4 regions of the Anoxybacillus sp. MB8 genome follow, and region 1 is predicted to be linked to each of the others. Evidence: riboswitches for the same ligand, from Rfam matches in the RefSeq annotation. Region 1 holds a riboswitch; each other region holds the start of a gene.
The links. A riboswitch is a leader RNA that binds a small molecule or an ion and turns the genes downstream of it on or off. The one in region 1 is predicted to bind S-adenosylmethionine.
Positions count from the first base shown of each region.

Region 2: another riboswitch for S-adenosylmethionine. It lies ahead of mtnK (S-methyl-5-thioribose kinase); the one in region 1 lies ahead of metK (methionine adenosyltransferase).
Region 3: another riboswitch for S-adenosylmethionine. It lies ahead of EKC99_RS06900 (methionine ABC transporter ATP-binding protein); the one in region 1 lies ahead of metK (methionine adenosyltransferase).
Region 4: another riboswitch for S-adenosylmethionine. It lies ahead of mtnW (2,3-diketo-5-methylthiopentyl-1-phosphate enolase); the one in region 1 lies ahead of metK (methionine adenosyltransferase).

Region 1 is NZ_RXXX01000007.1:75,362-83,587, forward strand. It holds gene mnmL (tRNA modification radical SAM protein MnmL/YtqA) at 1-40, shown strand, start outside; gene mnmM (tRNA 5-(aminomethyl)-2-thiouridylate-methyltransferase MnmM) at 37-609, shown strand; gene EKC99_RS04565 (Uma2 family endonuclease) at 650-1,213, opposite strand; gene EKC99_RS04570 (tetraprenyl-beta-curcumene synthase family protein) at 1,257-2,327, opposite strand; gene EKC99_RS04575 (alpha/beta hydrolase) at 2,302-3,120, opposite strand; gene EKC99_RS04580 (gamma carbonic anhydrase) at 3,203-3,733, shown strand; gene EKC99_RS04585 (phosphatase PAP2 family protein) at 3,807-4,325, shown strand; gene metK (methionine adenosyltransferase) at 4,371-5,576, opposite strand; SAM riboswitch class I at 5,697-5,805, opposite strand; gene pckA (phosphoenolpyruvate carboxykinase (ATP)) at 5,980-7,572, shown strand.
Region 2 is NZ_RXXX01000002.1:133,633-141,350, reverse strand. It holds gene EKC99_RS01700 (methyl-accepting chemotaxis protein) at 1-1,039, shown strand, start outside; gene EKC99_RS01695 (ABC transporter permease) at 1,046-2,005, opposite strand; gene EKC99_RS01690 (sugar ABC transporter ATP-binding protein) at 2,002-3,495, opposite strand; gene EKC99_RS01685 (sugar ABC transporter substrate-binding protein) at 3,492-4,604, opposite strand; gene mtnA (S-methyl-5-thioribose-1-phosphate isomerase) at 4,601-5,635, opposite strand; gene mtnK (S-methyl-5-thioribose kinase) at 5,646-6,815, opposite strand; SAM riboswitch class I at 6,888-6,987, opposite strand; gene EKC99_RS01670 (carbon-nitrogen family hydrolase) at 7,075-7,718, opposite strand, start outside.
Region 3 is NZ_RXXX01000014.1:19,451-27,676, forward strand. It holds gene EKC99_RS06870 (ribonuclease M5) at 1-317, shown strand, start outside; gene EKC99_RS06875 (thioredoxin family protein) at 326-595, shown strand; gene EKC99_RS06880 (hypothetical protein) at 725-1,024, shown strand; gene EKC99_RS06885 (O-acetylhomoserine aminocarboxypropyltransferase/cysteine synthase family protein) at 1,089-2,381, shown strand; gene EKC99_RS06890 (response regulator transcription factor) at 2,421-3,020, opposite strand; gene EKC99_RS06895 (hypothetical protein) at 3,406-3,879, shown strand; SAM riboswitch class I at 4,211-4,316, shown strand; gene EKC99_RS06900 (methionine ABC transporter ATP-binding protein) at 4,391-5,419, shown strand; gene EKC99_RS06905 (methionine ABC transporter permease) at 5,409-6,077, shown strand; gene EKC99_RS06910 (MetQ/NlpA family ABC transporter substrate-binding protein) at 6,095-6,919, shown strand; gene EKC99_RS06915 (carboxymuconolactone decarboxylase family protein) at 6,991-7,335, shown strand; gene sufC (Fe-S cluster assembly ATPase SufC) at 7,518-8,226, shown strand, end outside.
Region 4 is NZ_RXXX01000002.1:126,272-133,242, forward strand. It holds gene EKC99_RS01630 (ATP-binding protein) at 1-1,044, shown strand, start outside; gene EKC99_RS01635 (ZIP family metal transporter) at 1,047-1,781, shown strand; gene EKC99_RS01640 (DMT family transporter) at 1,794-2,645, shown strand; gene EKC99_RS01645 (1,2-dihydroxy-3-keto-5-methylthiopentene dioxygenase) at 2,654-3,190, opposite strand; gene EKC99_RS01650 (methylthioribulose 1-phosphate dehydratase) at 3,203-3,811, opposite strand; gene EKC99_RS01655 (2-hydroxy-3-keto-5-methylthiopentenyl-1-phosphate phosphatase) at 3,808-4,464, opposite strand; gene mtnW (2,3-diketo-5-methylthiopentyl-1-phosphate enolase) at 4,461-5,684, opposite strand; SAM riboswitch class I at 5,744-5,851, opposite strand; gene EKC99_RS01665 (pyridoxal phosphate-dependent aminotransferase) at 5,941-6,971, opposite strand, start outside.

The sequences.
Region 1 (8,226 bases):
TCAAGGAAAAAAATATGTGAGAAAGGAAGACAGGCGATGAAGCTGATGCGCATTTTGCCGTTTGCTCGTTCGCTCATCGACTCCGCTGTGAAAGAAGGAGATGTCGTCGTCGATGCAACGGTTGGCAACGGCCATGATACGCTTTATTTGGCTGAACGTGTCGGAGAGACTGGACATGTGTTCGGTTTCGACATTCAAGCACAAGCCATCGAAAATACAACAAAACGATTGCGTGAACACCACATGGAAGAACGGGTCACGCTCGTGCAAGCAAGCCACGCAGAGCTGCTCGTTCACATCCCTCCACAATACAAAGGACGCATAACTGGCGCGATGTTTAACCTCGGTTATTTGCCTGGAGGGGATAAACAAATTGTGACAAAACCAAACTCAACGATTGCCGCCATTGAGCAATTGCTTGAAATCATGGCTCCTGAAGGAATTATTGTCCTCGTCATTTACCACGGTCATCCTGAAGGAGCGATTGAGCGCGATGCCCTTTTACAATACGTTTCAACGATCGACCAACAACGCGCACACGTCATTCGATACGAATTTATGAATCAAATCAATCATCCGCCGTTTATCGTTGCCATCGAGAAAAGATAAAAAGTAGCGATCGGTCTTCCCTATCGCTACTTTTGCTTTGTTAGTGAAATATGTCTTCTAAATGAACAAACAAACCTGGAAAGCAAGCAGATTGAACAGTTCCAACACTTACTTTAATATCCGCCTGCTCGTATAGCCTATCTTCATTTAATACATAAACGGTCACGGCTTGTTTCATCGGATTAACAATCCAATATTCTTTTACACCATATTTCATATATAAATTAAACTTCGTCACTAAATCGTGCGCTTGATTCGAAGGACTGAGTATTTCAACAATTAACGTTGGAACACCGACATATTTTGTGTCTGTAAATCCGGTTTGATCACAAATAATGCTTAAATCAGGAATGACGAGCTTTCTTTCAGAACATGTTTCACTCACTAGCTCAATGTCTGTGGGAGCGGCAAATACTTTACATGTCTTTCCTTTCAAATAACTCCCGAATATTGTATGAAGATTGCTTGATACGAGTTGATGCTGGATGCTAGGTGAAGGTGTCATATAAACGACGCCATCAATATATTCTAATCTTTCATCACTATGTTGACGCATAATTAAATATTGTTCATACGTGACGTGTGAAAAGCGAGGTAACGACATATTCATCCCTCTCTTCTTTTCTTCCATTATACACCCGTTTTCCTCACGCATACATCCATTTTTGCCATTTTCGATACATTCGTCCGTTCCAATAAAAGAAATGAGATGTTATACCACCTGAGCGCAACAATTGTTTCGCTAACTTACGAATGGCGTTTTGCTCGTGCACCTTTTCATCCGATAAATATAGCCCAAGCAACCCCCGATGAATAAAGCGATGAAATTCGCGATGCGGCAACTGCGCGATATGCCGATCTGCTTCTTCAACGAAATGACATAAACGAGCGAATAGCGTTTCTTCATTTGGATAATAAAAACAAAAATTTAAATCTCCACCTTGTCGATCTTCTTCTTGATCAATCAAATAATCAAGTAAAATGTGCAGCCCTTGCACGTATGGGAAATAGCTGTTTCGTACCCGTTCAGCAAGACGTTGATCAAAAGAATCGGTACAAGCGTAAGCGACTAAACAAAAAATACCGAGCGTTGATCCGGAACAAGCGGAAAATTCATACCACTCCATGTTCGGCAACGACGCTTCATGTTGGGAGAACCATTGCTTCAGACGCGGAATCCGTTCTTCCTTCTTCACATGTTTATGTACTTGTAAGTCGCAATAATATGATGCAAGTTCATGTAAAAACGGGGCAATGATATGATAATGCCGAACTTCTGCCAATGTCTCTTGACACGTATCGACAAGGGCATGCAAATAACCACCATCATCTTGTTCCGTACGATAGCGGTAATATGCCTCTTTTTTTGCCCCGACCGTTAACGCATGCATCATTGACTCGTGCAGCGCACGAAAATCGGTCGGATCAAGTGACGTGCTTCGATCGCATAAATTATCTAAGTAATCGCTAATCGTTTGATAAGCAACGATAAAACGAATGCATCGCTCCATCTCTTTTCCAGCAAGCAACGACAAAATCGCTCCTCCTTCACAATGAAACGTTTTTGTTGCGATGCTTGCTAACGCTTGTTTGCGCAATTCCTCGTTCGGAATCGCCTCCGCTCTTTTTTTCCAAATATCTAATTCGCGATGAACGATCGGAAAAACGCGACGATATACAGCCCGCATTAAACTAAAAGGATTTGTTGGAACGCTCAATAAGCTCACCTCTTTGCAATTGCAACGTTAAAAACGTATGAGCATATAAAAATACTTGTTCTCGCTCAAGTTCGTTAAAAATTTCATGATATAGTTTTGGCCACTCTTTATACACTTTTTCACTAACCATCAACTGATCAAACCATGATTTCACTGCACTTTTATCAACAATTTTGTCATCCCCCGCCTGCATAACGAGCATCGGAACATCTGGTAAGTGTTCAATTTTTTCATGAGCGATGCGAATGGCTTTGACCAACTCGCGATACCAACGAACAGATACTTTCGTCACATATAATGAATCGTTTTTGTCCATCTCTCGCACTTCTTCATTTCGGGTCGCCATCTCTACCGTTAATCCTGATGGAAATCGCTTTTTCGGATGAATGACATTTAAAATGCGTGAAGCGACCTCAAGTGCTTTCGACGGATAATGAACGAGCCCTAAACACGGGGACGATAAAATGACACCGCGAACAGGTAGTCGCTTTTCTTGCAATGTGCGAATGACGACAAGTCCTCCCATGCTATGACCGAGTAAAAAAATAGGCTGTTCATACACGCTCGCTTCATGCACCCAACTCGCGACCGCTTCTATATATTCGTCAAATGAATCAATATGCCCTCGTCGGCTACGCGATGTCGTTCCTTGTCCTGGTAAATCCCCTGCAACGACATGAAAACCGTGCATACGAAACATTTCAATGAGCCATTTATACCGACCGTGATGTTCGGCAGCACCGTGAACGATGACAATTGTGCCTTTTGCGTTTTCTCCTTCCCATTTCCACATAAACATCCCTCCTTTATATTTACGAATAGACGAAAAATTTGTACACTAAATATAACAAAATGAAACGAAAGGGACGAGCCAAATGATTTATCCATATAAAGAACATACACCAAACATTGCGTCTTCCGCTTTCATCGCCGATTACGTCACCATTACAGGTGATGTAACCATTGGAGAGGAAACGAGCATTTGGTTTAACACCGTCATTCGTGGAGATGTCGCACCAACGATCATCGGCAACCGTGTAAACATTCAAGACAATTGTGTCCTTCACCAAAGCCCAAACAATCCACTCATCATTGAAGATGATGTGACCGTCGGCCATCAAGTTATTTTACATAGTGCGATCGTAAGAAAAGAGGCTCTCGTCGGTATGGGTTCTATCGTTTTAGACGGTGCTGAAATTGGTGAAGGGGCTTTTATCGGTGCCGGCAGTCTTGTGCCTCAAGGAAAGAAAATCCCTCCTCGCACACTTGCGTTCGGACGCCCCGCAAAAGTAATTCGAGAATTAACCGAAGAAGATGAGCGTGAAATGGCACGAATTCGCCGCGAATATGTCGAAAAAGGACAATATTATAAGTCGCTTCAATTAAACAAACCACGCAATAAATAGGCGTGGTATTTTTACATTGTTTTATTATTGACTTAACATATATATTTTATCATAAATTCAGGGGGATTTGCTTATGTTGCGAAAATGGTACGATTGGGAGTGCAAGTTGTTTTACAGCATTAATCGTTATTTTGATCGGAAGTGGCTTAACGCGTATTTTCGCTCGATTACGCACATTGGAGGAGCGACATGCTCGATTACAACCGTATTGCTAGCCATTTGGTTGCTACGTGACGAATGGCAGGATGCTGCTATCGCGAGCGCGGTCGCATTGGCACTTAGTCATATTCCTGTCGCAATGATGAAAAAAATGTACCCACGCAAACGACCGTATATTTCACTTCATAACACGAAAGTAACAAAAAATCCGTTAACTGATCATTCATTTCCATCCGGACATACAACCGCAATATTTTCTGTCATCATTCCATTTTTACTATACGCTCCGGCATTAACGATTTGGCTCTTGCCCATCGCGTGTAGCGTCGCGATTTCGCGCATTTATTTAGGACTTCATTATCCATCTGATGTGCTTGCTGGCTGTATGCTCGGTACATTAGTTGGCATCGCTTCATTTTCTGTTCTTACTTAAAAAACAAGAAAGGAGAGCTACATCTTGTAACTCTCCCTTTTTTCCTTACTTCGCCAACTGTAACGCTTGTTGTTTTAACACTTCTGCTTTATCTGTACGTTCCCAAGGAAGATCAATATCTGTGCGGCCAAAGTGACCGTAAGCAGCTGTCTGTTTGTAAATCGGGCGACGAAGATCAAGCATTTTAATAATGCCCGCTGGGCGAAGATCAAAGTTGTTGCGCACCACTTCAATTAATACATCTTCAGATACTTTGCCCGTGCCGAACGTATCAATTGAAATCGATACAGGTTTTGCAACACCGATCGCATACGCTAACTGCACTTCGCATTTATCGGCAAGACCCGCTGCAACAATGTTTTTCGCTACGTAACGTGCCGCATATGCTGCTGAGCGGTCTACTTTCGTTGGATCTTTTCCTGAGAATGCCCCGCCGCCGTGACGTGCATAACCACCGTATGTGTCAACGATAATTTTACGTCCTGTCAACCCTGCGTCACCTTGTGGACCACCGATGACGAAACGTCCTGTTGGGTTGATAAAATATTTTGTGTTTTCATCGATCAATTCTGCCGGAACGACAGGTTTAATGACATGTTCTTTAATGTTGCGCACAATTTGATCTTGTGTAATTTCTGGATGATGTTGTGTAGAAACAACGATCGTATCGATACGTACAGGTTTGCCGTTTTCATCGTACTCCACAGTCACTTGCGTTTTTCCGTCTGGACGTAAGTACGGTAAAATGTCTTCTTTACGCACTTCTGCTAAACGGCGTGCAAGTTTATGTGCAAGAGAAATTGGTAGCGGCATAAGTTCTTTCGTTTCGTTGCACGCGAAGCCAAACATTAATCCTTGGTCACCTGCACCGATCGCTTCGATTTCTTCATCTGTCATTTGTCCTTCGCGAGCTTCTAACGCTTTGTCAACACCCATCGCGATATCTGGCGACTGTTCATCAATTGACGTCAATACTGCGCACGTATCTGCATCAAAGCCATATTTTGCGCGCGTATAGCCAATTTCACGAATTGTTTCACGAACAATTTTCGGAATATCTACATATGTAGATGTTGTAATTTCTCCACTCACTAACACAAGTCCTGTTGTTACACTCGTTTCGCACGCCACACGCGCATTCGGATCATTCGCTAAAATCGCATCTAAAATCGCATCGGAAATCTGGTCACAAATTTTATCCGGATGCCCTTCCGTTACAGATTCAGATGTAAACAGACGACGTTTAGGCATTCAAACATTCCTCCTCAGTATAGTGACAAATGATACGGTACTCATCCCTCTTATTATGGTCTATCGTGAAAAAAACCTTTCCCTCAGAGGAAAGGTTTTTGCATTTGTCTGCGCCTTTCACTCTTATCGTTCAAGGGCGTTCCCTTGCCACAGGTTAGCACCTTTTCACGTATGTGACGGTTGCTGGGTTTCATCGGGCCTGTCTCCCTCCACCAACTCGGGATAAGAGTATCCGTTCATTTCAGCATCATATCACATCTGTACAGAGCAAGTCAACGTTTTTTCTCCTGTCATAGTCTCGAAAATAAATTCAAGAAAAATACACGAATTAGTATGGACTATTTATCAAAATGTGTTATACTTTTTACATAAAGATAAATCAAACAAAGGTAGGTTTTGTCCAATGAATTCCATTGAACTGACAAACAAATTATCAACACTCTTACAAAGGGATGGGGTTTTTCATAACTTATCTGTACCGCGATTAGTAGAAAAAGTATTAACTCGCAAAGAAGGTGTCCTCACTTCGTCAGGTGCAGTTTGTGCAACAACTGGAAAATATACAGGTCGTTCTCCAAAAGATAAATATATTGTGGAAGAACCATCTGTGAAACATAAAATTGATTGGGGAACTGTCAATCAACCAATTTCTGAAGAAGTATTTGATAAACTGTACAACAAAGTGATCGATTATTTAATGACGAAAGAAGAAATATTTGTATTCAACGGCTTTGCAGGCGCGGATCCAGCTTATCGCTTGCCAATTCAAGTTGTCAATGAATTTGCTTGGCATAACTTATTTGCCCATCAATTGTTCATTCGTCCAACAACAGAAGAATTGCAAACGCATGAACCACAATTTACAGTCATTTCTGCACCGACATTTAAAGCAGATCCAGCTGTTGACGGCACGCGTTCAGAAACGTTTATTATCATCTCATTTGAACGTCGTACCGTGCTGATCGGTGGAACAGAATATGCAGGGGAAATGAAAAAATCGATTTTCTCTGTGATGAACTTTTTGTTGCCAGAACAAGGAATTTTCCCAATGCACTGCTCAGCAAACGTAGGTCAAGAAGGAGATGTCGCGCTCTTTTTCGGTTTATCGGGTACAGGGAAAACAACGCTTTCTGCCGATCCAAACCGTCGCTTAATTGGCGATGACGAGCACGGTTGGTCAAATAACGGCGTGTTCAACATTGAAGGCGGATGTTATGCGAAATGCATTAACTTATCACGCGAAAAAGAACCGCAAATTTTCGATGCGATTCGCTTCGGTTCCGTATTAGAAAACGTCATGATTGATCCAGACACACGCATACCAAACTATGATGATGCAACGTTGACGGAAAATACGCGCGCAGCATATCCGCTTGAAGCAATGGATAATATCGTTCAACCGAGCATTGCAGGTCATCCGCATACGATCGTCTTTTTAACAGCTGATGCGTTTGGTGTATTGCCTCCAATTAGCAAATTAACGAAAGAACAAGCGATGTATCATTTCTTAAGCGGCTATACAAGCAAGTTAGCGGGAACAGAACGCGGAATTACCGCACCTGAAGCAACGTTTTCGACATGCTTTGGATCACCGTTTTTACCGCTTCCTGCAACGCGCTATGCAGATATGCTCGGGCAAAAAATTGACGCTCACGGCGTTCAAGTATTTTTAGTCAACACCGGTTGGACGGGAGGCGGATACGGTGTTGGTGAACGAATGAAGCTATCTTATACGCGCGCGATGGTGAAAGCGGCGTTAGAAGGCGAATTAAACAACGTAGAAACCGTTCAAGACCCGATTTTCGGTCTGCATATTCCGCTTCACGTCCCAGGTGTACCGGACGAAGTATTGCTGCCAAAAAGCACATGGGTAGATCAAGAAGCATATGACCAAAAAGCAAAAGAACTTGCGGCGAAGTTCCGTGAAAACTTTAAAAAATTCACAAACGTTGATCCACGCATTGAACAACTCGGTGGACCGATCGCAATCGAGTAGGAGGAGGTGATTAACCTCCGTCCTCTCACACCACCGTACGTACGGTTCCGTATACGGCGGTTCAATCAAGATCAGTGACGCAAGAAATTTTTTTGATTTAAGAGCATCGTTCTTCTTCCTTCCGTAAATAGCTGATCTTCTTATGCCAGTCGTCACTCCACCCTCCAAGAGATCCCCCACGGGATTCACCGTTTCCTTTCTCTTGGGAGGCACTTCGTTTTCTGTGTTCATCATGACGGACTGAAGCCAAGGGCTATTTTCTCTTGATTGTTCGGTTCTTCCGAATCGTTCTAGACCGATTCGTACGACGACCTCTGCTGACTTCTGATGGTTCAGCTACTTATCACGAAGTAGGTTATGAAGCGTACTTCACGTATCCATCAGACCTCCTCGGGTAAGAGTGCAATCTTTCCTTCCATCTATCTGCTTCATTTACTCTGTATCACCTTCGGCAGAAAGGGCTTTGTTTTGTTTAGCAAACTCACCCAATGATACCTAGCCTTATATGAAGTTCGTGTTCCTCAGACCGGAAGTTTGCCGCCCGCTTCCTTCAGATTCCGCGTCACCACGGACACCCTTGCGTTAAACTAACTGCTACTTCTGCCTTCGCAGTTCGGGACTTTCACCCTAGAGATTGCACCCATGCCGAGCACA
Region 2 (7,718 bases), on a different contig from region 1:
GACGACATCCGTTGAACAGGCGGAAAAAGGGCAACAAATGATGACGGAAGCGTTTGAAGAAATTATGGAAACGTCCGAACAGTTTACGAACATGGTTGACCGTTTTGAACATTTACAACAGCATTTAAGCGCGATTGAAAAAGTGATGCAGCTTGTCAACGGCATTGCGGATCAAACGAATTTACTTGCGTTAAACGCTTCGATTGAAGCGGCACGTGCAGGGGAATACGGAAAAGGATTTTCCGTCGTTGCGGAAGAAATTCGGAAGCTTGCCGATCATACAGTGCAATCGCTCGGCGAAGTGCAACGAAACGTCGGAGAGTTGCGGACGATTTCATCGGAAGTATCATCCGCGATTTACTCAACATCATCGACGATTCGCCAAGCGGTCCGTCAAGCGCAAGAAGCGATGCCTTTATTAAACGAAATCGTATCAGCGATGGGCGACATTCAAGATAGTACAAATACGAATGCTGCGGTTGCTGAACAGCAAGCAGCGGCTGTCGATGAAATCGCAAACCGTATGGCATCGATCGCCTCATTAACAGAATATATTCGCGAGCTTGGTGAAAAAACAGGAAAGACGGTTCATGCGTTAAGCAAAGCGATCGACCGTTTCCGCTTAAATTTAGTTAACGAAAACAATATTAAACTATCTGCGAAAGCGTTATTGCATTTAGCGAAAACGGATCACTTATTATGGAAATGGCGCATTTACAATATGATTGTCGGCTACGAGAACATTCGTCCGGAAGATGTCGCTTCTCACCATCAATGCCGATTAGGAAAATGGTACTTTGATGAACAAACGAAAAAACAACTGAAAGGCACGCCAGCGTATGAAAAGCTTGATGCCCCTCATGAACGTGTGCACGTCGCGGCGAAAAAAGCAGCGGAAGCGTACGCAAAAGGCGATATAAAAGGTGCCGAAGCGCAACTGCAAGAACTCGAACAAGCATCGACCGAAGTGATTCGTCTTATTGATGAACTAATGGAAAAAGTAGAAAAAGAACGAACGTTTGAAACCCACCTTGCGTAAGGTGGGTTACTTTTTTACGATATGGGACAACGCGAGTGCGAAAATTAAAATCGTTCCTTTGATTATATCTTGGGCGTAGTACGGGACGTTCATCATCGTCAGCCCGTTTAACAACACCCCGATTAAAATCGAGCCAAGCAGCGTACCGATGACGTTCGGTTTGCCTGCGCCAAAGACGGAAAAGCCGATAAAGGCGGCAGCGACGCCGTCCATTAATAAGGAAGCCCCTGCCGATACTTGTCCGGTGCCGATGCGCGAAGCAAGAACAATGCCCCCTAAAGCAGCGAACAGGCCGCTAATGATATACGCAGCCGTGCGGTAACGATCGACGGGAATGCCGGTGAGCCTTGCTGCTTCACGATTTTCGCCTGTCATGTAAAACAAGCGTCCGAATGTTGTATACGTTAAAAAAAGATGAGCACAAACGACGACAAAAAGCATAAGCAACACAGAAAATGGGATGCCAAACAGCTCTCCTTGTCCGATAAATAAAAACGATGGAATAAATTTTCCCGGCGCCGTTCCGCCTTCTGGAAGCGGCATGTCGTTGTAAATCGAAAATCCTTTCGTATATGTCAATTGCACGCCGTTAATGATATACATGACGGCTAACGTCGCCAATAAATCAGGCAGGCGAAGGCGAATGATGAGAAAGGCGTTAAGCAATCCAACGAGTGCGCCGAGAAGAAGCGGAACGATGAGTGCAACGAAAAGCTCTTGACGATGTAAAACGAGCGCGGAGGCGCTTGCGATGGTCGCTAAACTGACGGTTGAACCGACCGATAAATCAAAACCGTCGACAATTAATGAAAACGTAATGCCGATCGCCACGAGCGTAACAATGGAAATCGAACGTAAAATGTCGCTAAAGTTTGCATACGTAAAAAACGAATCGAGCGTGATGCTGAAAAAACTAATGACGACAACAATCGCGATCATCGTTCCGTATTTGTATAAAAATTTCATCTCATTTCACCTCCCGTTGTATCATGGACGAGCTGTTCATATGTCGCTTCTTGGGCGTCTATTTTTTTTATGAAACGACCGTCGACCATCACATAAATCGTATGTGCGATATGTAGCAGCTCTTGAAACTCGCTCGTGAAATAAATGATCGCTTTTCCTTCCTCAGCAAGCGAGCGAATGATCGCAAATACTTCCTCTTTGGCATGCACATCAATGCCTTTTGTCGGCTCGTCAAAAAGAAATACGTCGCTATTCGTTTGCAGCCATTTGCCGATGACGACTTTTTGTTGATTGCCGCCGCTTAAGTTTTTCGCCAGTGCGGTCGGCGAGGATGGACGAATATGTAACGATGAAATGAGCGATGTGGCGATCGTGCGCTCGCGGCGTTTGTTTATCCATTTCCATTTCGAAATGTTCGACAATAGACGCACCGTTAAATTTTTTTCTACCGTCTCGTTCATAAATAGCCCTTGTTTGCGGCGCTCTTCTGGGATAAGACAAACGCCTGCTTCAATCGCATCTTTTGGCGATGTCCACGTTTGTTTTTTCCCGCGCACGATGCGTTCCCCTGTCGTGTTCACATGAGCGATGATGCTTTCTGCTAATTCTGTTTTTCCTGCGCCGACGATGCCGGCAATGCCGACAATTTCCCCGCGCTGTACACGTAAATCAACCGTCGTTTTCGTTTTCGGAATGTATAGTTGCTTCACTTCAAAAATCGTTTCGCCACTTTTTTCCCGCGCAAAAGTGTTGCGCGTTTTTGGTTGCCGTCCGACCATATGGCGCACGATTTGTTCCGTCGGTAGCGACACATCACCTTCATACACGACATGGCCGTCGCGCAAAATCGTCATCCGGTCGCAAATGCGTTTGACTTCGTGCAATTTATGCGAAATATAAATAAATGACACGCCTTGTGCTTTTAATTGTTCGATCATCGCAAATAGCCGTTCCGTTTCTTGTTCGCTTAACGAAGCGGTTGGCTCGTCTAAAATAATATAGCGAGCGGAAGAAGAAAGGACGCGAGCGAGTAAAATGAGCTGTTTTTCATGGAGCGTGCACGTTTGAACGAGCGCATCAGGCGATACATGCGCCAAACCGACGCGCTCAAGCAGTTGGAAAACAAATGCCCGCTTTTTCGTTTTTGAAAACAACTTGTTCGGTTGTTCAGCAATTTGTTCAGCGAGCACGTTTTCATACACGGACAGGGCAGGAAATAACGCTGCGTCCACTTCTTGTACGACATGTCCGATGCCAGCCCGCTTTGCCTCTCTTGGGGAAGAAAACGTATACGACCGTCCGTCGATGTCAATCGTTCCTTCGGTCGGTTGAAGATGGCCGGCTAAAATGTTCATTAACGTGCTTTTTCCCGCGCCGTTCATACCTAAAAGGGCGTGAACTTCGCCCGGTTGGACATGGAAGTTCACGCCGTTTAATACGGTGACATCGCCAAACGAATGGACGATTTGTTTCATGGAAAGCCCGCTCATTGCTTTTTCACCTGTTGTTCGAGCGTTTTCATCCATGGAGAGACAGCGACGTTTGATTGTCCCCAGCCCGAAATGTAGTTGTGCAGTTCGCCCATCGACACTTGTTGATCTGGTAAGTCGGAACGTTTGACTAAATGCGGTTCAAGTGAATAAATGTTTGGCGTTTTTTCGCCTGCAATTTTTTGATACGCAAAGCGCACTTGCACGCGCCCGACTTCCGCTGGGTCAGTTGCTGTTGTTGCGACCCATGGGCTATTTGGTTGTTGAATCATTTGTAAATCTTCATCGCTTAAGTCGATGCCGTACACTTTAATTTCTGTTCGCCCTGCTTGTTGAATGGCGCGCGTTGCTCCTTTGGCAAACTCATCCCATGTCGCAAACACCGCATCAATATCGCCTTTGTTCGGATATTTTTTCAAAATCGCTTCCATTTGCGTTTGTGTATCTAAAGCGGTATTTGCGCTCGCTGTGCCGAATTTGGCGACTTCTTTTATGTTCGGATATCGTTTTTGAAACGCTTCGTAAATGACGTGACGACGTTCCATTGGCGTAAAGCCGCCGACCCAAATCGTGACGATTTCGCCTTCACCGTTTAAATCTTCCGCTAACGTTTTTAACGTTTTCCATGCTAAGCTGTAATCGTCTTGGTCAATGACAGTGACACCCGGAATGTTTAAATCATTATCAAATGCGACGACATGAATGCCTTTGGCGAGCGCTTTTTCCACAGGGGCTTTCAACGCATCCGCGCGCCCATGATCTAATAAAATCGCATCGACGTTTTGGTTGATTGCTGTTTCGACGTACGATGCCATTTTTGTTAAATCGTTATCCGCGTTATAAATTTGCACCTCGCCGCCAAATTTTGCGACTTGTTCTTTCACACCTGCGATATATTGCGATGAAAAGGTGCCGATCGACATTTGCATAATGGCGGCAATTTTAATCGGTTTGTTTAGCGCGGCTGGAATGTCCGCTCCTGTTGTTTCATTCGTTTGTTTCGTTTCTTCTTTCGGCTGTTGCGCCGGTTTAGAAACGGCATCTTGTTCGTTCGTGCATCCGGCTAATAGCGCAAAAATGAGCACGAAGGCAAGCCATATGTTTCTCATGCGAAAACCTCCTCAAATAATGTTGGTAGTTTTGTTGCGTAATCGCCAAAAATGATCCCTTTTTCGGTAATAATGCCCGTAATGAGTTCATGCGGTGTGACGTCAAATGCAGGGTTGTAGACGTTCACGTCCGGTGCGATGCGCACGCCGCCGATATGCGTCACTTCTTCTTTTGCGCGTTCTTCAATCGGAATGTCATCGCCTGTTTTCGTCTGTAAGTCGATCGTTGAGAGCGGAGCGGCGACGTAAAACGGAATGTGAAACGCTTTAGCTAAAATGGCTAGACCGAACGTTCCGATTTTGTTGGCGGTGTCGCCGTTTGCGGCGATGCGATCTGCGCCGACGATGACAGCGGAAATATGTTTGGCTTTCATCGTTTGCGCGGCCATATTGTCGGTAATGAGCGTGACATCGACGCCGGCTTGTGAAAGCTCCCAAGCGGTGAGCCTTGCTCCTTGCAGCACAGGCCGCGTTTCACAAGCGTACGCATGAAGCGTCATTCCTTTTTCTTTCGCTAAATGAAACGGAGCAAGTGCCGTTCCGTAGCGCGCCGTCGCAATCGCTCCTGCATTGCAAATCGTCATGATGCGATCGCCGTCTTGAAAAAGGGAAAGGGCATGTTCGCCGATGCGGCGGCATACGTCTTCATCTTCTACTTGAATGCAAATCGCTTCATGAATGAGCGTCGTTTTCGCTTCGTTGACGGATTTTGCTTGCGCAACGCTTTTCATAAGCCGATCAAGCGCCCAAAATAAGTTGACAGCGGTCGGACGCGAACTAGCTAAATAGTCGCGGTCTCGTTTTAACTCGGCATGAAATTGCGCTAAGTCGTTCGTTTCATACGATTTTGCCGCAAGCGCTAAGCCGTAGGCGGCGGTCATGCCGATGGCTGGCGCCCCGCGCACTTTTAACGTCACGATCGCATCCCATACGTCTTTGATATTTTTTAATTCTAAATATTCAGTCTTATGAGGCAATGCTTGTTGGTTTAAAATCGTAATATGTGTATCGTGCCATTGTACAGATTTCATTGTCTTCCTCCTAGCTGTTCACATGTACCGTTTGTTGCACAAGTCGTTTGATCGCATGAATCGGCAATTGTTCACGCTGTACGATCAGCTCGCGTCCGAGGCGAAGCGCGTGACGTTTCACATCAAGTCGGCGCTCAAGCGGCAATTCGTCAACGTCTGCGACATGCGCTAAACCGATTGTTCGGCGAATGACTTCACAGCCAGCAAATCCAATCGCTTCTGTGAGGGCATCGCGAAGCACGTCATGAAGCACGCCAGAAACGGTCGCGTACGGTTCATTGCTTTCACGCCAAAGTTCAGAAAATGTGCGAACAAACACGTCCCACGTTTTTTCGATATGATGAAAGAGCGGTTTGCGGTCACGTTCATCGCGAGCGAGGGCGTTTAACAGCAAATTAGCGAAAAATTGCCCGAGATCAAAGCCGATTGGACCGTAAAATGCAAATTCTGGGTCGATCACTTTCGTTTCATCGTCACTTGCGAAAATGCTTCCTGTATGTAAATCGCCATGAAGCAAGACGTCCGCTTTCGTTAAAAAGCGCCGTTTCAATTTTGCGGTTTCGCGTTTTAATGCGTCATCTTGCCAAAGCTGCTCGACATCTGCGCGAAGTTCGGCTTCAAAGTTGTTTGTGTCATGGTCAAAAAACGGGTCGGTCAATACGAGATCTTCTGTAATTTTACAAAGTTCAGGATTTGTAAATTGCTGTGCGAGCTTCTTTTTTTGTTGTTGGTTCATGCCGAAATCGGACGTGTAAAACGCTGTTTTCGCGATAAATTCGCCGATATGTTCAGAAATGTTCGGAAATGTTTTTCCTTCGATGAACCCACGACGAGCAATTTGTAAATGCGATAAATCTTCCATCACTGTAATCGCTAAAGACTCATCAGAATAGTATACTTTCGGAACGTATTGAGGGACGTAGCTTGCGAAAGTGCGCAACGCTTGGCTTTCAATCGTCGCCCGTTTTAACGTGAGCGGCCAGCTTTCGCCGACGACTTTCGCATACGGTAACGCTTGTTTGATGATGATGCTGTCGTTTGTGCGCTCGTTGACGATACGAAACACGAGATTTAAGTTGCCATCGCCAATTTCTTTGCATGAAAGAAGCGCATCTTTTCCAAAAAGCCCCAACCGAACAGCAAGGGCGATCGCTTTTTGTTCTGTTAACGGTTCGTACATACAAATTCCTCCCTTGACATAAATAAAAAACCTCTTTCGCTGAACGAAAGAGGTTTGAAGTTTGCTTCGCACCTCTTATCTCTCAGCCTACTGCTGCAAGAATTAGCACCGTGCGTCATCGCCGGTTGCCGGGCTTCATCGGGCTCGTCCCTCCACCTGCTCTTGATAAGAGTGTTTATCGTTATTTGAATGTTTTTAACAGTGAAAAAGTTTCGTGAATTCGCTTGATTCGAATCATACATCGGTTCATGCTCGTTTGTCAATCCTTTTTTTCAAAAATTTTATACACGTCTGGGCGACGATCAGCAAAAATCGGGATGCGTCCGCGCACATGTTGCACTTCGTTTATGTCAATATTCGCCATAATGACCGTTTCTTGTTCGTCCCCTTCAGCGAGCACGTTTCCCCATGGATCGATGATCATCGAATGACCAGCAAATGTGTTGTTCGGGTCTTTTCCTGCGCGGTTGCAAGCGACGACGTAACATTGGTTTTCAATCGCTCTCGCCATTAATAACGTACGCCAATGATGAAGGCGAGCAAGCGGCCACTCCGCGACGACAAATAGCACTTCGGCTCCGTGAAGCGCATGAGTGCGAATCCATTCTGGAAAACGAATGTCATAACAAATGACGCCTGCGCACGTCGTGTGAGCGAGTTGAAAAACGTGTAACGTCTCCCCAGCTTGTAAATACATATGTTCATCCATCAATTTGAACAAATGAAGTTTACTATATTCGCTAACGACATGGCCGTTTCGGTCGACGACATACATCGTATTCGTCATTTGTTTGTCTGTTTTTTTCGCTACCGATCCGCCGACAATATGCACATCGTACGTGCGCGCAAGCGAGGAAAGAAACGTTTTTGTATCTTCGCCGTTTTCGTCGGCGATGTCTGTTA
Region 3 (8,226 bases), on a different contig from region 1:
TTGTCGAGGGGCGGTCAGATAAAAGAAAGATCGAGAGCATTATTAGTGAGCCAGTAGAAATTATATGCACAAACGGAACGCTCGGTACCGCCAAACTTGATGAATTAATCGAAGCTTTGTATGATAAAGATGTGTACATTTTAGTTGACTCTGATGAGGCGGGAGAAAAATTGCGTCGCCAACTTCGCCGTGAGTTTCCGGAAGCTGAGCATTTATATATTGATAAAATGTATCGTGAAGTTGCAGCTGCTCCGAAACATCATATTGCGGTCGTATTATTAAGCGCAAATATCGATGTACACGCACAATATTTGTAGAAAGTTGTGTGATGATTGTGAAGGTCGTTTATATGTACACGCCATTATGTGGCACATGCCAAGTGGCAAGCCGTATGGTTGATGTGCTTGAACAGTTATTGCCAACTGTCACGTTTGAGCGTCAAGACTTAAATTATGTGCCTGACAAAGCGATCGAATGGCATATTGAAAGCGTTCCATGCTTACTTATTTTTAAACGTGGTAAACTCGTGAAAAAAATATACGCCTTTCATTCCGTTCCACATGTATATGAAACGTTGCGAAAGCTGGCTGAATAAGCCAGCTTTCGACATATTTCTTGGGAAATTGACGAGGAAGGAAGACATTTGTCGAGCAGTTATAGAAGGAACTCACCGTCTTCGTATGGAAACAATGAATACGACAATACATGGGACGGGGGCGGTTGTATGAATATGTTAACACCAATTTTACCAAATGACGGTTTATATATTCAATTGCAATGGGAAAGCGGGCAAATTTTATTAAGCATATCAAAAGAAGGAATTCAACGCGTTGAAAAAGCGAACGAGGATCGGGTCATATCGATTCGTGGTTCCGCACAGGCCATTATGTCACTACTACAAGGATCGTTAAAACTTCAGCAACAACTTCGCTTAAACGAATTGTCCGTCACAGCATCGTTTCGCCACATTTTATTATTAGAGTCAGTTTTCTTTCTTGCTAAACCGTACGATCTTGTTCATTGACGAGCAGTTTTTATCGTGTTAAAATTCAAAATATTCAACAATTATTCGTTCAGGGGGAGAAATGATGAAATTTGAAACGATTGCTGTACACGGGGGACTACAAACCGATCCGATAACGAAAGCGCGTGCGGTACCGATTTATCAGTCAAATGCGTATTTGTTTGATAGCACAGAGCATGCGGCAAACTTATTTGCATTAAAAGAAGCAGGATACATTTACACGCGCATTCATAATCCGACGGTGACCGTATTTGAAGAGCGAGTAGCAAAGCTTGAAGGTGGTGTAGGGGCTTTAGCAGTGGCGAGCGGCATGGCGGCGATTACGATGGCCATTTTAAACGTCGCTCAAGCAGGAGATGATATTGTGTCTGCTTCCACGCTGTATGGAGGGACGTACAATTTGTTTGCAAATACGTTACCGAAATACGGCATTACAACTCATTTTGTCGATCCAGCTAACCCAGAAAATTTCCGCGCTGCAATTACACCGAAAACGAAAGCTATTTTTGCGGAAACGATCGGCAATCCGAGTTTGCATGTGTTAGATATTGAGGCGGTTGCAAACATTGCCCACGAAGCAGGTGTCCCGCTCATTATCGATAATACGTTTGCGACGCCGTATCTTTGCCGTCCGATTGAACATGGAGCAGACATTGTCGTTCATTCTGCGACGAAATGGTTGCTTGGCAACGGGACGACGCTAGGAGGCATCATTGTCGACGGTGGAAATTTTGATTGGAATTCGCCGAAGTTTCCATCGTTTACGACACCAGATCCAAGCTACCATAATCTCGTATACGCACACATTGGTGCAGCAGCGTATATCGTGAAAGCACGCGTGCAACTATTGCGCGATTTAGGACCAGCGATGAGCCCGTTCAACGCATTTCAGTTTAATTTAGGGCTTGAAACGTTACACGTACGCATGAAAGAACATATTGCCAACACGAGAAAAATTGTTGAGTATTTAGACAACCATCCAGCAGTCAATTGGGTGTTATATCCTGAGCATGACAATCACCCAGCAAAAGAGTTAGCGAAAAAATATATGCCCAAAGGGGCAGGTGCAGTCGTCGTCTTTGGCATTCAAGGCGGTCGTGAAGCGGGGGCGACATTAATTAACAACGTTAAACTTTGGTCGCATGTCGCCAACGTCGGCGATGCAAAAAGTTTAATCATCCATCCAGCAAGCACGACGCATCAGCAACTAAGCGGAGAAGATTTACAAGCGTCTGGTGTGACGGAAGATATGATTCGTTTATCAGTCGGAATCGAAAACGTGGACGATTTAATTGAAGACTTAGAGCAGGCAATTGAAGCGGCGACAGGTATTCGTTCTGTATATTCGCAAGTGTAGGTATGAAAGGTGCTAGTTATATATTTCGACTAGCACCTTTCATTTTATGAGTTGTAACCGTAGCGCTTCCGCAACCGCTCCAGTTCGTGACGAAACCTTTAGTTTTTCGAAAATACAAGAAAGGTGACGTTCTACTGTTCGTTTGCTTATCATTAGCTGTTCGCTAATTTGTGTACTCGTTTGATCATCCGCTAACATTTGTAATATATCGATTTCCATGTTTGTTAAACCGTGCTTTGTTAAATACGCAGTTTCATTATCCGCTAAAAAAAGTTTTTCTCCTTCGTTGCTGTATCGGATCACATGTGCTAAATGAGTGGAAACTTTTTCTTTTGACAATACGCCGGATACACCTGCTTCGTACGCAGATAAGGCGAGCGGTGGATAGTTGCATAGCATAATGATATTTATCGTGGGATGTGTCTCCTTCACATTTTTTACCCAGTCCCATGCTTTTGCTATGTGCATGTGTACATTTATTACAATGACGTCTGGTACATGTATATGTATGAGAGTATCTAGTGAATCAAGACAAGAAACAGAACCGATAACTGTTATGTTACTTTCGTTTTCCAATAATTTTTCCAACCCAAGCAAATAGATAGGATCAGAATCAATAAGCAATGTACGAATAGTCATGCGATTTCCCCTCCATTATTTTTTACTAGATTCTACTTCATTTAATAAACTTTGTCATTTATTTTGAAGAAATTGGCGGATTTTCGTCAAAAAATTGGCGGAAAATACGGATTTTTTTCTTTTCTATTTTTGGTAAAATGAAAATAGCTGATCAGCTATTTTTGGGAGAAGAAGCGGAGGAGTATGAGCAATGTATAAGTTGAGATAAAGAACGTCCGATTTTTATACAATATGTTGTACCTATGGTGAGTAATCAGCTAAATAAAAATTCCTGCTTATATTCATGATACCGATGTTTAACTGGCGCTAATGTACAAGTCTATCTCATTATGGACAAGTAGCGGAGAACTAGCATTACAATTGGACTATGTGAGGAGAGAAAATAATGAAAAGGCAATTTAGAAGGCTTATTTTAGTTGCTACCCTAGCACTAACTGCTACTCTGTTATTAGATGGTTTTTTTGGGTCGTTAATTACTACTGAAGCTAGTACGCTCCCGAAACGAGTATATAAAGAGGGGAATGTAACAATTACAGTTACTCCTGCAGTAGGGAGTTCAATAGCAAAATTAAGCAATTCAAAATCAAAAATTGCTCCACTTGATACGATTGTCCGAGGAAATAAAGAAACAAAAACGGTTCAGAGTATGTATGGTACAGTGACGATGACAGTTACGTACGATCGAAATCTAACGACTAAGACTTCTACTATTACGGGGATTTATTCTTTAGAAAACACTGATTCTTACTTAAAATTAGTTGATAAATGGTATACCTCTAGTGTTGCACAAGCTGACTACTATGACTCCTTTCATAAAGTGTACGTAACGATTAAAATTACAAAAGAAGAATGTAATTAAAGGATCCGTTTGTCATGTAACTATGTATGCCTACAATTGGAAAGTTTAACTTCATTTTTTGAACTGAAGAGGCTGATCTAAAACGCTAATGCGTTTTGGGTAAGCCTCTCACACTGTTTACATAACAAAAGCAGAGGGTTGTTCGTAGCCCGACATCCTAGGAGTAGCGATTCCTCAATGATATATATATTCAGTTCACTTAATCATGACGGGAAATAGTTGAAAAAATTTTTATTGACACCGTCCTTCTTTCGATGATATAATCACTTTCGTAGTTTAAAAATGTCCTTGAATGCATTAAAACGTTAACTGAATAAAGCGTTTAAAAGCGCTCTTATCAAGAGAGGTGGAGGGATGTGCCCGATGAAACCCGGCAACCGTCAGCGCTGCTGAAATGGTGCCAATTCACACAAAGCGTTTGCTTTGAGAGATAAGAGACAGAATGGACGATAACGCCTTTCTGTTCTCTTGAACAGAAAGGCTTTTTTCATGGAAGGAAGGTGACAGCGACGTGATTACTTTATCAAATGTAACGAAAGTATACAAAGCAGCAAGCGGAAATGTGACTGCGGTCGATCATGTAAACTTGCATATTGCAGAAGGAGAAATTTTCGGCATCATCGGTTATAGCGGAGCGGGAAAAAGTTCGCTCATTCGATTGTTAAATGGACTAGAAAAGCCGACAAGCGGTGAAGTCATTGTCGATGGAAAAGATATGGGGAAAATTAGTGGGAAACAATTACGACAAGCTCGTCAGCAAATCGGGATGATTTTCCAACATTTCAACTTACTTTGGTCGCGAACGGTGTGTGAAAATATTGCTTTCCCGTTAGAAATTGCGGGTGTGCCGAAAGAGGAACGGATGAAGCGTGTCGATGAGCTCATTCAACTCGTCGGCTTGCAAGGAAGAGAAAATGCATACCCGTCGCAATTGAGCGGAGGGCAAAAACAGCGCGTCGGCATTGCGCGTGCGTTAGCGAACAACCCGAAAGTGTTGCTATGTGATGAAGCGACGTCAGCGCTTGACCCACAAACGACGGACTCCATTTTAGATTTGCTCGTCGATATTAATAAACGTCTCGATTTAACGATCGTGTTAATTACACACGAAATGCATGTCATTCGTAAAATTTGCGATCGCGTAGCGGTCATGGAAAACGGAAAAATTGTTGAAATGGGCGAAGTGCTTCATGTATTCCGTAAGCCACAGCAACCGATTACGAAACGATTTGTCCAACAAGTGACGGAGCCGGAGGAAACGAAAGAAGCGATGTTGCATCTTCTTGAACGATATCCAAACGGCAAAGTTGTTCAACTTACATTCGTCGGCGAAGCGGCTGAGCAACCGCTCATCACGCAACTTATTCGCCATTTTGATTTAAACGTGAATATTTTACAAGGCAAAATTTCACAAACGCATCATGGCTCATATGGAGTGTTGTTCATTCATTTAGACGGTGCGAATGAAGAAGTTGAGCGAGCGCTCGCTTTTATTCGCCAGCAAGAAGTGGAAGCGGAGGTGTTGGCGAATGTGGAATGAACTATTCCCGAACGTCGTTTGGGATAAAATATGGGCGGCGACGATGGAAACATTGTATATGACAGCTATCTCTGTTATAGCAACATTTGTGCTTGGCATTTTACTTGGTTTATTGCTGTTTTTAACGTCTAAGGGAAACATATGGGAAAATCGTCTCGTTAACGGTGCCATTGCGTCGTTCGTCAACATTTTCCGCTCGATTCCGTTTATTATTTTAATTATTTTGCTTATTCCGTTTACAAAACTTGTCGTTGGCACGATTCTTGGAGCAAACGCTGCGTTGCCAGCACTCATTATCGGTGCCGCACCGTTTTATGCGCGCATGGTGGAAATTGCGCTTCGTGAAATCGATAAAGGTGTCATTGAAGCAGCAAAAGCGATGGGTGCGACGACATCGACAATTATTTGGAAAGTGCTCCTCCCAGAAGCGCTTCCAGCACTTGTATCTGGAATTACAGTGACGGCGATTGCGCTCGTCGGATATACAGCGATGGCAGGAGTTGTTGGCGCTGGAGGGCTCGGAAATTTAGCGTATTTAGAAGGGTTCCAACGCAACAATAACGATGTTACGTTTGTTGCAACAGTGCTCATTTTAGTCATTGTCTTTATTATTCAGTTTATTGGTGACTTTGTCACTTCTAAAATAGATAAACGATAAAAAGGAGGAAGAAACAAATGAAAAAATGGATCTCTTTACTTGTTGCTGCAATTGTTGTTTTAGCGCTTGCTGCTTGCGGAAAAAGCGAAAGTGCGGAAGAAAAAACGAATAAACTTGTCGTTGGTGCATCAAACGTACCACATGCGGAAATTTTAGAACAAGCAAAACCGATTTTAAAAGAAAAAGGGATTGAATTAGAAATCGTGACGTTCCAAGATTATGTATTGCCGAATAAAGCGTTAGCTGATAAAGAGTTAGATGCAAACTATTTCCAACACATTCCTTACTTAGAAGCACAAATGAAAGAACATGGTTATGATTTTGTGAATGCTGGCGGTATTCATATTGAACCAATCGGCGTATACTCTAAAAAATATAAAAGCCTTGAAGAACTACCGAACGGGGCAAAAATTATTATGAGCAACTCTGTTGCAGACCACGGTCGCATTTTATCGATGCTTGAAGAAAAAGGTTTAATTAAATTAAAAGATGGTGTTGATAAAACGAAAGCGACAGTTGATGATATTGTTGAAAATCCGAAAAACTTAGTGTTTGAAGCAGATGTCGAAGCCGGTTTACTTCCTCAAGTATATAAAAATGACGAGGGAGATGCGGTATTAATTAACGCTAACTATGCGTTAGATGCTGGCTTAGACCCAGCGAAAGATCCAATTGCGGTAGAGTCACCAGAAAACAATCCATATGTTAACATTATTGCGGTTCGTAAAGGTGACGAAACACGTAAAGAAATTCAAACGCTCGTTGAAGTGTTGCAATCAAAAGACATTCAAGACTTCATTTTAGAAAAGTATAACGGTGCAGTCATTCCAGCGACAAAATAAGGATGTCCATTCGGGCATCCTTTTATATTTTTCGGAAAACGACACATGATAAAAAGGAAGGAGGAGTGATTATGTCGATGGAACAATTTTTACACGAATATAAACAAGGGCTAGGAACGTTTACACAACAAATGCCGAAGGTTGGGCAAACGTTTAATGCGTTTACAGAGGCGTGTTTTGCGCAAGGGGCGTTGTCGAAAAAAGAAAAGCAATTGATCGCATTAGGCATTAGTGTTGCTAAACAAGATGAATATTGTACGATTTATCATACGAAAGGATGCATCGATGAAGGAGCGACAGAAGAACAAATATTTGAAGCATGTGCGGTTGCTGCTGCGTTAGCTGGCGGGACGACAATGAGCCAAGCAGTCACGCTCGTTCGCCAATGTATTGATGAATTTACTCGCACGCATTAAAAGGATAGGGCTCTCCTATCCTTTTTTACATATGTGATAAAGTAAACAAACTTTCTAAACAAAAAAGTATCAAAATGCTTGCAATAAGGTTGCTAATACTTTTCATCTGTTATAAAATTGTAATGAGAATAAAATGAGAATTACGTTTTTATGAACATAAGCGAAACTGGAGGTATTTTTTTATGGCAACATTAACGATTAAAGATCTTCACGTTGCAATTGATGGAAAAGAAATTTTAAGAGGGGTCAACCTTGAAATTAAAGGTGGCGAGTTTCATGCCATCATGGGACCAAACGGAACGGGAAAGTCGACATTATCTGCCGCAATCATGGGCCATCCAAAATATGAAGTGACAAAAGGAAGCATTACATTAGATGGGCAAGACGTATTAGAAATGGAAGTAGACGAACGTGCTCGCGCAGGTCTTTTTTTAGCGATGCAATATCCGAGCGAAATTAGTGGTGTGACAAACGCTGACTTCCTTCGTTCAGCCATTAACGCACGTCGCGGAGAAGGAAATGAAATTTCATTAATGAAATTCATTCGTCAATTAGATGAAAAAATGGCGTTTTTAGAAATGAATCCAGATATGGCGCATCGTTATTTAAACGAAGGATTTTCAGGTGGAGAAAAAAAGCGGAATGAAATTTTACAATTAATGATGTTGCAGCCGAAAATTGCAATTTTAGACGAAATTGACTCAGGTCTTGACATCGATGCATTAAAAGTTGTTGCAAAAGGTGTAAATGAGATGCGCAACAGCGAATTTGGCTGTTTAATTATTACCCACTATCAGCGCCTATTAAACTACATCACACCAGATTATGTGCATGTTATGATGCAAGGACGCATCGTGAAATCAGGCGGTCCAGAATTGGCGCAACGTCTTG
Region 4 (6,971 bases), on a different contig from region 1:
CGGATACCGACAATTATCACGCCGATTATCAATGAGCAGACGAACGAGACGGTTGGCTTTTTCGTGGCGGAGTTGCGCACAGAGTATATGAAGCATCGCATGAAAATCGTTTATCCGAACGCTTCTTTTCGTTTATATGATGAACATGGAGCGGTTCTTCTTGCGACAAACAAACTTCAAGCATCACAACAAACGGTAAGCGTTCATTTAAATCAAGCGCCATGGACGATTGAAGCGAACGTGCCGCACGTCAATATGAAACAAAAGATACAAGCTTCCCTTCCTTATATCTTGTCGCTTATTGTGATCATCCATATTATTTGGTTGTTCATTCAATATTCGCTATTAAAACGGCAAACGATCGTCGAACGAATGGAAACGGAAGCGCAAAAGCTTGAGCTCATCGGTACACTTGCCGCAAGCACGGCGCACGAAATTCGCAACCCGCTCGCTGGCATTAAAGGGTTTATTCAACTATTAAGTGAAAAACATAAAGATAACGAATCACAACTTTATTTTTCCGTCATTCAAAACGAAATTACACGCATTAACGATATCGTCAACGAATTTTTAATTCTCGGCAAACCGACGGCACAAAAGCTTGAAATGTGCGATTTAAATCATATCGTCCAAAGCATTCATCCGATGATTGAGTCGCAAGCGCATTTCCATAACGTCATCTATTCGTTTCAACGTGCAGACGTACCGCTTCCGATTCGTTGTTCGAAAGACCATTTGAAGCAAGTCGTCTTAAATTTAGCAAAAAATGCGATAGAAGCGATGCCGCATGGTGGCGAACTGACCATTTCTCTCGAAAAACAAGGAAACTTCGGCATATTGCACGTCAAAGATACAGGAAGCGGCATTCCGAAACATGTGAGCGACAAGCTATTCCAACCGTTTGTCACGTCTAAACAAACAGGGACAGGGCTTGGGCTCGTCGTATGTAAACGCATTATAGACATGCACGAAGGAACGATCGACATTCATAGCATAGAAAAGAAAGGAACGACGATTACTGTTCGTTTTCCGTTAGGAGGATGATTATGGTCGACATGCTGATCGGAAGCACGCTATCTGCGCTAGCCACAGGAGCTGGCGCTGTTCCTATTTTGTTTTTGTCGCGCTCGCTAACACATCAATGGCGCGACATGTTGCTCGCTTTTACAGCAGGTGTCATGATGGCCGCGTCCATGCTTGGATTAATTCCAGAAGCGCTTTCTTCCGGAACGTTTCTTGCCTTAACGGTTGGATTGTGCGGCGGTGTGCTCGCCTTAACGTTTCTTGAAAAAATCGTGCCGCACATCGATTTAGCGCATACTGAAAGCGGCGTAAAAATGGACAAAAAAGCGTTGCTTGTGCTTGCGGCAATTACGCTTCACAACATTCCAGAAGGACTATCTGTCGGCGTGAGCTACGCTTCCGGCGAACAAACGCATATTGGCGATTTAATTGCGCTTGCGATCGGCTTCCAAAACGCGCCTGAAGGATTGCTCGTTGCGCTTTTTTTATTTAACCAACATATTTCAAAAGGAAAAGCGTTTTTGATGGCAACAGGAACAGGAATGATTGAACTTGTCGCTTCCGTCATCGGCTTTTATTTAACGTCTGTCGTCGATGCGCTCGTCCCTTACGGATTAGCGTTTGCGGCTGGAGCGATGTTGTTTATTATTTATAAAGAATTAATTCCTGAAAGCCATGGCGATGGGAATGAACAATCGTCAACGTACGCTTTTATTATCGGACTATTAGTGATGGTATTTTTAATTGAAACATTTTAAAGGATGATTGACATGTCGAAATATTATATGCTTCTTTTATTGACAAGCGCATTATGGGGAGGAAACTTTGTCGCAAGCAAATTGCTTGTCGCTCACGCCTCCCCACTCACGTTGACGTTTATTCGCTGGACGATTGCGGTCCTTTTTTTATTTCCGATCGTTTTAAAAAAAGAGCGATCGATCCGCCTACAAACGCGCGGCATCGTTCCTTTGATTGCGATGGGGCTTTCGGGCGTCGTGTTGTTTAACGTGTTGATGTTTCAAGCGCTTCGCTATACGTCAGCGGATCATGTCGGTTTAATTTCGACGTTAAATCCGATGGCGATCGCGCTCGTTGCCTATGTCGTCTATCGTGACAAACTGACGTTGCGACAATGGCTCGCGATGATCGTTTCACTGATCGGGGTACTCATCGTCATGACGCACGGGCAACTGCATCGTTTAGCGGATGTAAACATCGGCGATTTATGGATGATCGCAGCGGTCATCATGTGGGGCGTTTATTCAGCCTGTGCGAAGGCGGTGATGACATCGTACTCTCCGCTTGCGGCGACGTTTTGGTCTGGCGTATTTGGCGTCATCGGATTGTTGCCGTTTCTTTCTTCTTTTTCCGTTCATGACGTCAACGTCTCCTTTTCGCTTGCGCTTTTATATACGAGCGTCGGGGCGACGGTGCTTGCGATGTTTCTTTGGAACGTCGGCGTCAAACGGGTCGGTGCTACGACAGCAGGCATGTTTTTAAATTTTAATCCGCTTTTTACTGCCTTATTTGCATACATACTGCTTGGGGAAACGTTGACGTTGCCCCAATGGATCGGTTCATTCGTCACCATTGCAGGCGTCATATTGTTTACAAAAAAATAGAAGGGGTGTTATTCCCCTTCTTTTTCTTCATATGGATGGGCAACCCAACCGGATGGATCGATAAATAACCGAACGGCAACGACTTGACGATCGTCCATTAATGTAAAGAAATGTGGATTTCCTTCTGGCACGGAAATGACGTCTCCTGCTTCAAGTTCCACGTCAAAATATCCTGTGTTTTCGTCTCCTTTAATGACGAAAATGCCATGTCCTGCGACGATTGCACGCACTTCATCTTCCGTGTGCGTGTGCACTTGTTCAAATTTTTTCAATAGCTCTTCTAAATTTGGTGTTTGTTCGCAGAGGGCAACAACGTCCCACGCTTGATAGCCTCTTCGCTTCGCTAAATCTTCAATTTCGGATTGAAACGCGGCTAAAATGTCCGCTTTTTCTTCGTCTGTTAATACAAATTTGTTTTGCAGATGCGTTGGAAGTTTACTTGCATCCCAATGTTCGTACAACACACCTTGCTGATTTAAAAACGCAGCGACGTTTTCCTTTCCTTCAATCACTTCTCCTGTATTGCGCACTTTAATCACTGCCATACTTACTCCCCCTTATCGTTTTAAAAGTAATAATTTGACGTGGTACTGACATAAAAACTCGCACGCTTCTAGCCATTTTTTCGCTTCAAACGCATCTTTTCCCCAAACGGTAATGCCGTGGTTGCGAATAAGTACCGCCCCGTTACTTTCGTGCACATGTTTCGCAAATTCATTCGCCAACGTCGGAATATGGGCGAAATTCGGAATAATCGGAATGCGAAATACCGCATCTTCTTCCCATAACCCGAACGCTTTAATGATTTCTTGATTCGTAAAAACGACTTCTCCTTCATCGCCGTACCATTCCGAAATGACGTTGTTGTCAACGGTATGCACATGCAAAACGCAGCCAGCGTTCGTTTTGTTGTAAATGTGGACGTGAAGAAGCGTCTCTGCTGACGGTTTGAGAGACGTCGCTTCCGCTGGCTGTCCGTCGGCACCGACGAGTAAAAAATCTTCCGCCGTCTCTTTTCGTTTATCTTTGCCGCTTGCAGTGACAAGAAACGTAAGTGGCTCATCGCTCACTTTGAGCGACAAATTGCCGCTTGTTCCCATAAACCAATCGCGCGCCGCTAGTTCTCGTTTCACCTCCGCAAGCTCTTCCCATTTTTTTTGCCTCATGCGATCACCTCGCTTTCTTTTAACGCATCGATGACATCATAAAACGTCGTAAACGGCGTATGCGGTAAATGAAGCTCACGGCATTTTTCAAGCAAAAAGTCGCGGGCGATGACATGATCCGCTAATTTTGCCGCCGCTAAATCCGTAATCGAATCGCCAATCACAATCGTTTTCGCCCCTTTTGGTGCGAGTTTACGAAGAAGAGACGGCTTGCAACAGCCGCATTCATTTTGACAATGTTCATCGCATGCATACGGCCATGTAATTTGAATCGTTTCGCCGCGAAAGTCCGCGCGATTGCAAAAAATGCGTTCTTTTTCAATGAACCCGTCTAACAACGGATAAACGAAAAAATCGATGCCGCCGCTGACGATATAAAGCGGCATATGTTGTTGTTTCGTCCATGCGACAAACTCGGAAAATCCGTCGCGAATGCGGGCAGTGTCAAGCAAAAATTGCACAATTTCTTCTTTCAATGACGACGGCAAAAGGGAAAACATGCGCCCAACGCCTTGTTGTACGGAACATCTTTGCGCAAGTATATCGTCTTTGATCGCTTCCCACTCCGGTGGGGCGAACTGTTTCATCACCGCAATAATGTTATCGTTTAACGTAATCGTCCCGTCAAAGTCGCAAAAAATGACTGGCTTCATGATGCGCTCCCCCATAAATGAAGCGCTTGTCGCAACGGTTCGTTTTCTTTTGCCGCTTCATGAAGCGAACGCCCTGAAAGCACCGCTTCAACTGCCGCTCGAAACGCTTGCCCGCCGCCAACCGCTCCGGCTGGATGACCGTGCACCCCGCCGCCTGCGTTAATGACTGAATCGATGCCAAAATCGCGAACTAAAAGCGGCACAAGTCCCGGATGAATGCCGGCCGATGGGACAGGGAACGCGCGGACGAACGGCTCTTCTTTCGTCAGTTCGTCGGCAATCGCAAGCGTCTGTTCTTTTTCAAGCGCTACGCTTCCGTACGGAGATGGGAAAAGCGAAAAGTCCGCTCCTGCCATGCGCAACAGTTTGCCAAGAAGAAGCGCATAGCTCACTCCATATACGTGCGATGAAGCGATCGCGCCGCTAAATGACGGATGCGCCATGATCGGCAAACGAATGTCATCGTCTTCGCGAAGCGCTTGCAATACATCAAGCCCGTATGTAAACACGTTAAACAACAACACGTCCGCGCCGAGCTCCGCCGCCCGCTTCGCTTTTTCTTTTAGCTCAAACGTTTTCCCTGTTAAATTGACCGCATATAACGTCCGATGCCCTGTTTGTTCGTACACGTCTTGTAACGCTTCTTTTCCTGCGACGATGCGTTTTTCAAACGGCGTCAAGTCGTTTTCAAACAAAATTTCATCGTCTTTCACAAGATCGACACCGCCGAGCGCTTGCTGTTTTAATTGCTCGGTCACATATCGCAAATCGCGACCGATCACCGCTTTAAAAATGCTCATGACAAGCGGACGGTCAAAAACACCAAGCTTTTCACGAATGCCATCAATGCCAAAGCGCGGACCAGGAAATGCTCGTTTTAATTCGTCAGAAAACGTCAGGTCAACAAGTTTAATCGTTCCATCAAGCGACAATTTGCCAAACGTCGTCGTCAAAATCGCTGGAAAATCGGCACTAAAATTGACGCTCGGATACGAAATGCGCACGAGCGCCCGTTTCAATCGCTTCCCGAAATACGTATTGACCCGCTCATCTTCCTCAAGCTGTTCAATCGACTCTACAACCCCTTTATGTTTTTTCAACTGTTCTTGTTCAAGTTGCGGCAAATCGGTCCACGATCCTACCGTAAGCCCAAGCGCAATCCCCTCCGCTTTTTTCGCCAAATCTTTGTCATCATGAATCAAATATGTTGCCGTAATCATCGTATCACTCCTTTACAAATAAAAAACCTCTTCATAAGAAGAGGCTAATCGTTCGTCTCTTCTTATCTCTCAGCTGATTGCTGCGAGAATTAGCACCGTGCTTAACGTTCGTTAAGTCGGTTGCCGGGCTTCATCGGGCTCGTCCCTCCGCCTACTCTTGATAAGAATTCGCAATGTATGAAATTTTTGAAATGGTTCGTTTTTCATAAATTTAATCTGAATTATGACAGCCGTCTTTCATTTTGTCAATGATTTTTTAAAAAAGTTGCAATCGTCCGATTCGTTCTGCTGCTTCTTTCAGCCGTTCTTCGCTTGTCAACAGCCCTGTGCGCACATATCCTTCCCCATGCTCTCCAAAGCCGATGCCTGGGGCAACGGCGACATGTGCTTGTTCAAGTAAAAGATTGGCAAACGTTTCGGACGTATATCCTTTTGGCACCGGAAGCCACGCAAAAAAAGAACCTGCTGGCGCTTGCACGTTCCAGCCGATGTCGTTTAATGCACGAATAAACGTATTCCGTCTTGCTTCATACGTGGCGACAAGCTCATCGACGCATTGTTGCGACTGTAAAAGCGCAACCGCTGCCGCTTCTTGAATGGCGCCGAACATGCTCACATACAAATGATCTTGCAAAACGTTAATCGCTTCGATCATGCTTTCGTTGCCGACCGCAAAGCCGATGCGCCATCCTGCCATATTGTACGTTTTTGAAAACGTATAAATTTCAATGCCAACGTCTTTCGCCCCTTCGACTTGTAAAAAGCTGACCGGCTTTTTCCCGTCAAACCCGATCGCCCCATACGCAAAATCGTGCACGACAGCAATGCCGTATGTTTCAGCAAACGAAACGGTTTCTTTAAAAAACGATTCCGTTGCTGTCGCGCCTGTCGGGTTGTTCGGATAGTTTAAAAACATCAATTTCGCTTGACGAACGACGTCTTTGTTTAACTCCTCATAATCGGGCAAAAAGTCGTTTTCCGCCCGCAGCGGCATCATTTCCATGCGCGCCCGCGCAAGCACAACGCCCGACCAATAGTCCGGATAACCGGGATCGGGAACGAGCACGACATCGCCGGGGTTTAATAAACAAAGCGGCATTTCAACGAGCCCAGCTTTGCCGCCAAATAAAATGGCGACTTCTTTTTCTGGATCAATGGTTACCCCATACTCCCGTTTGTAAAACGTCGCTACCGCTTCTTTCAAAAACGAATACCCGCGAAACGGGGAATATTTATGGTACGCTGGCTTTGCTACCGCCTGTTGCATTGCGTTTACAATATGAGCAG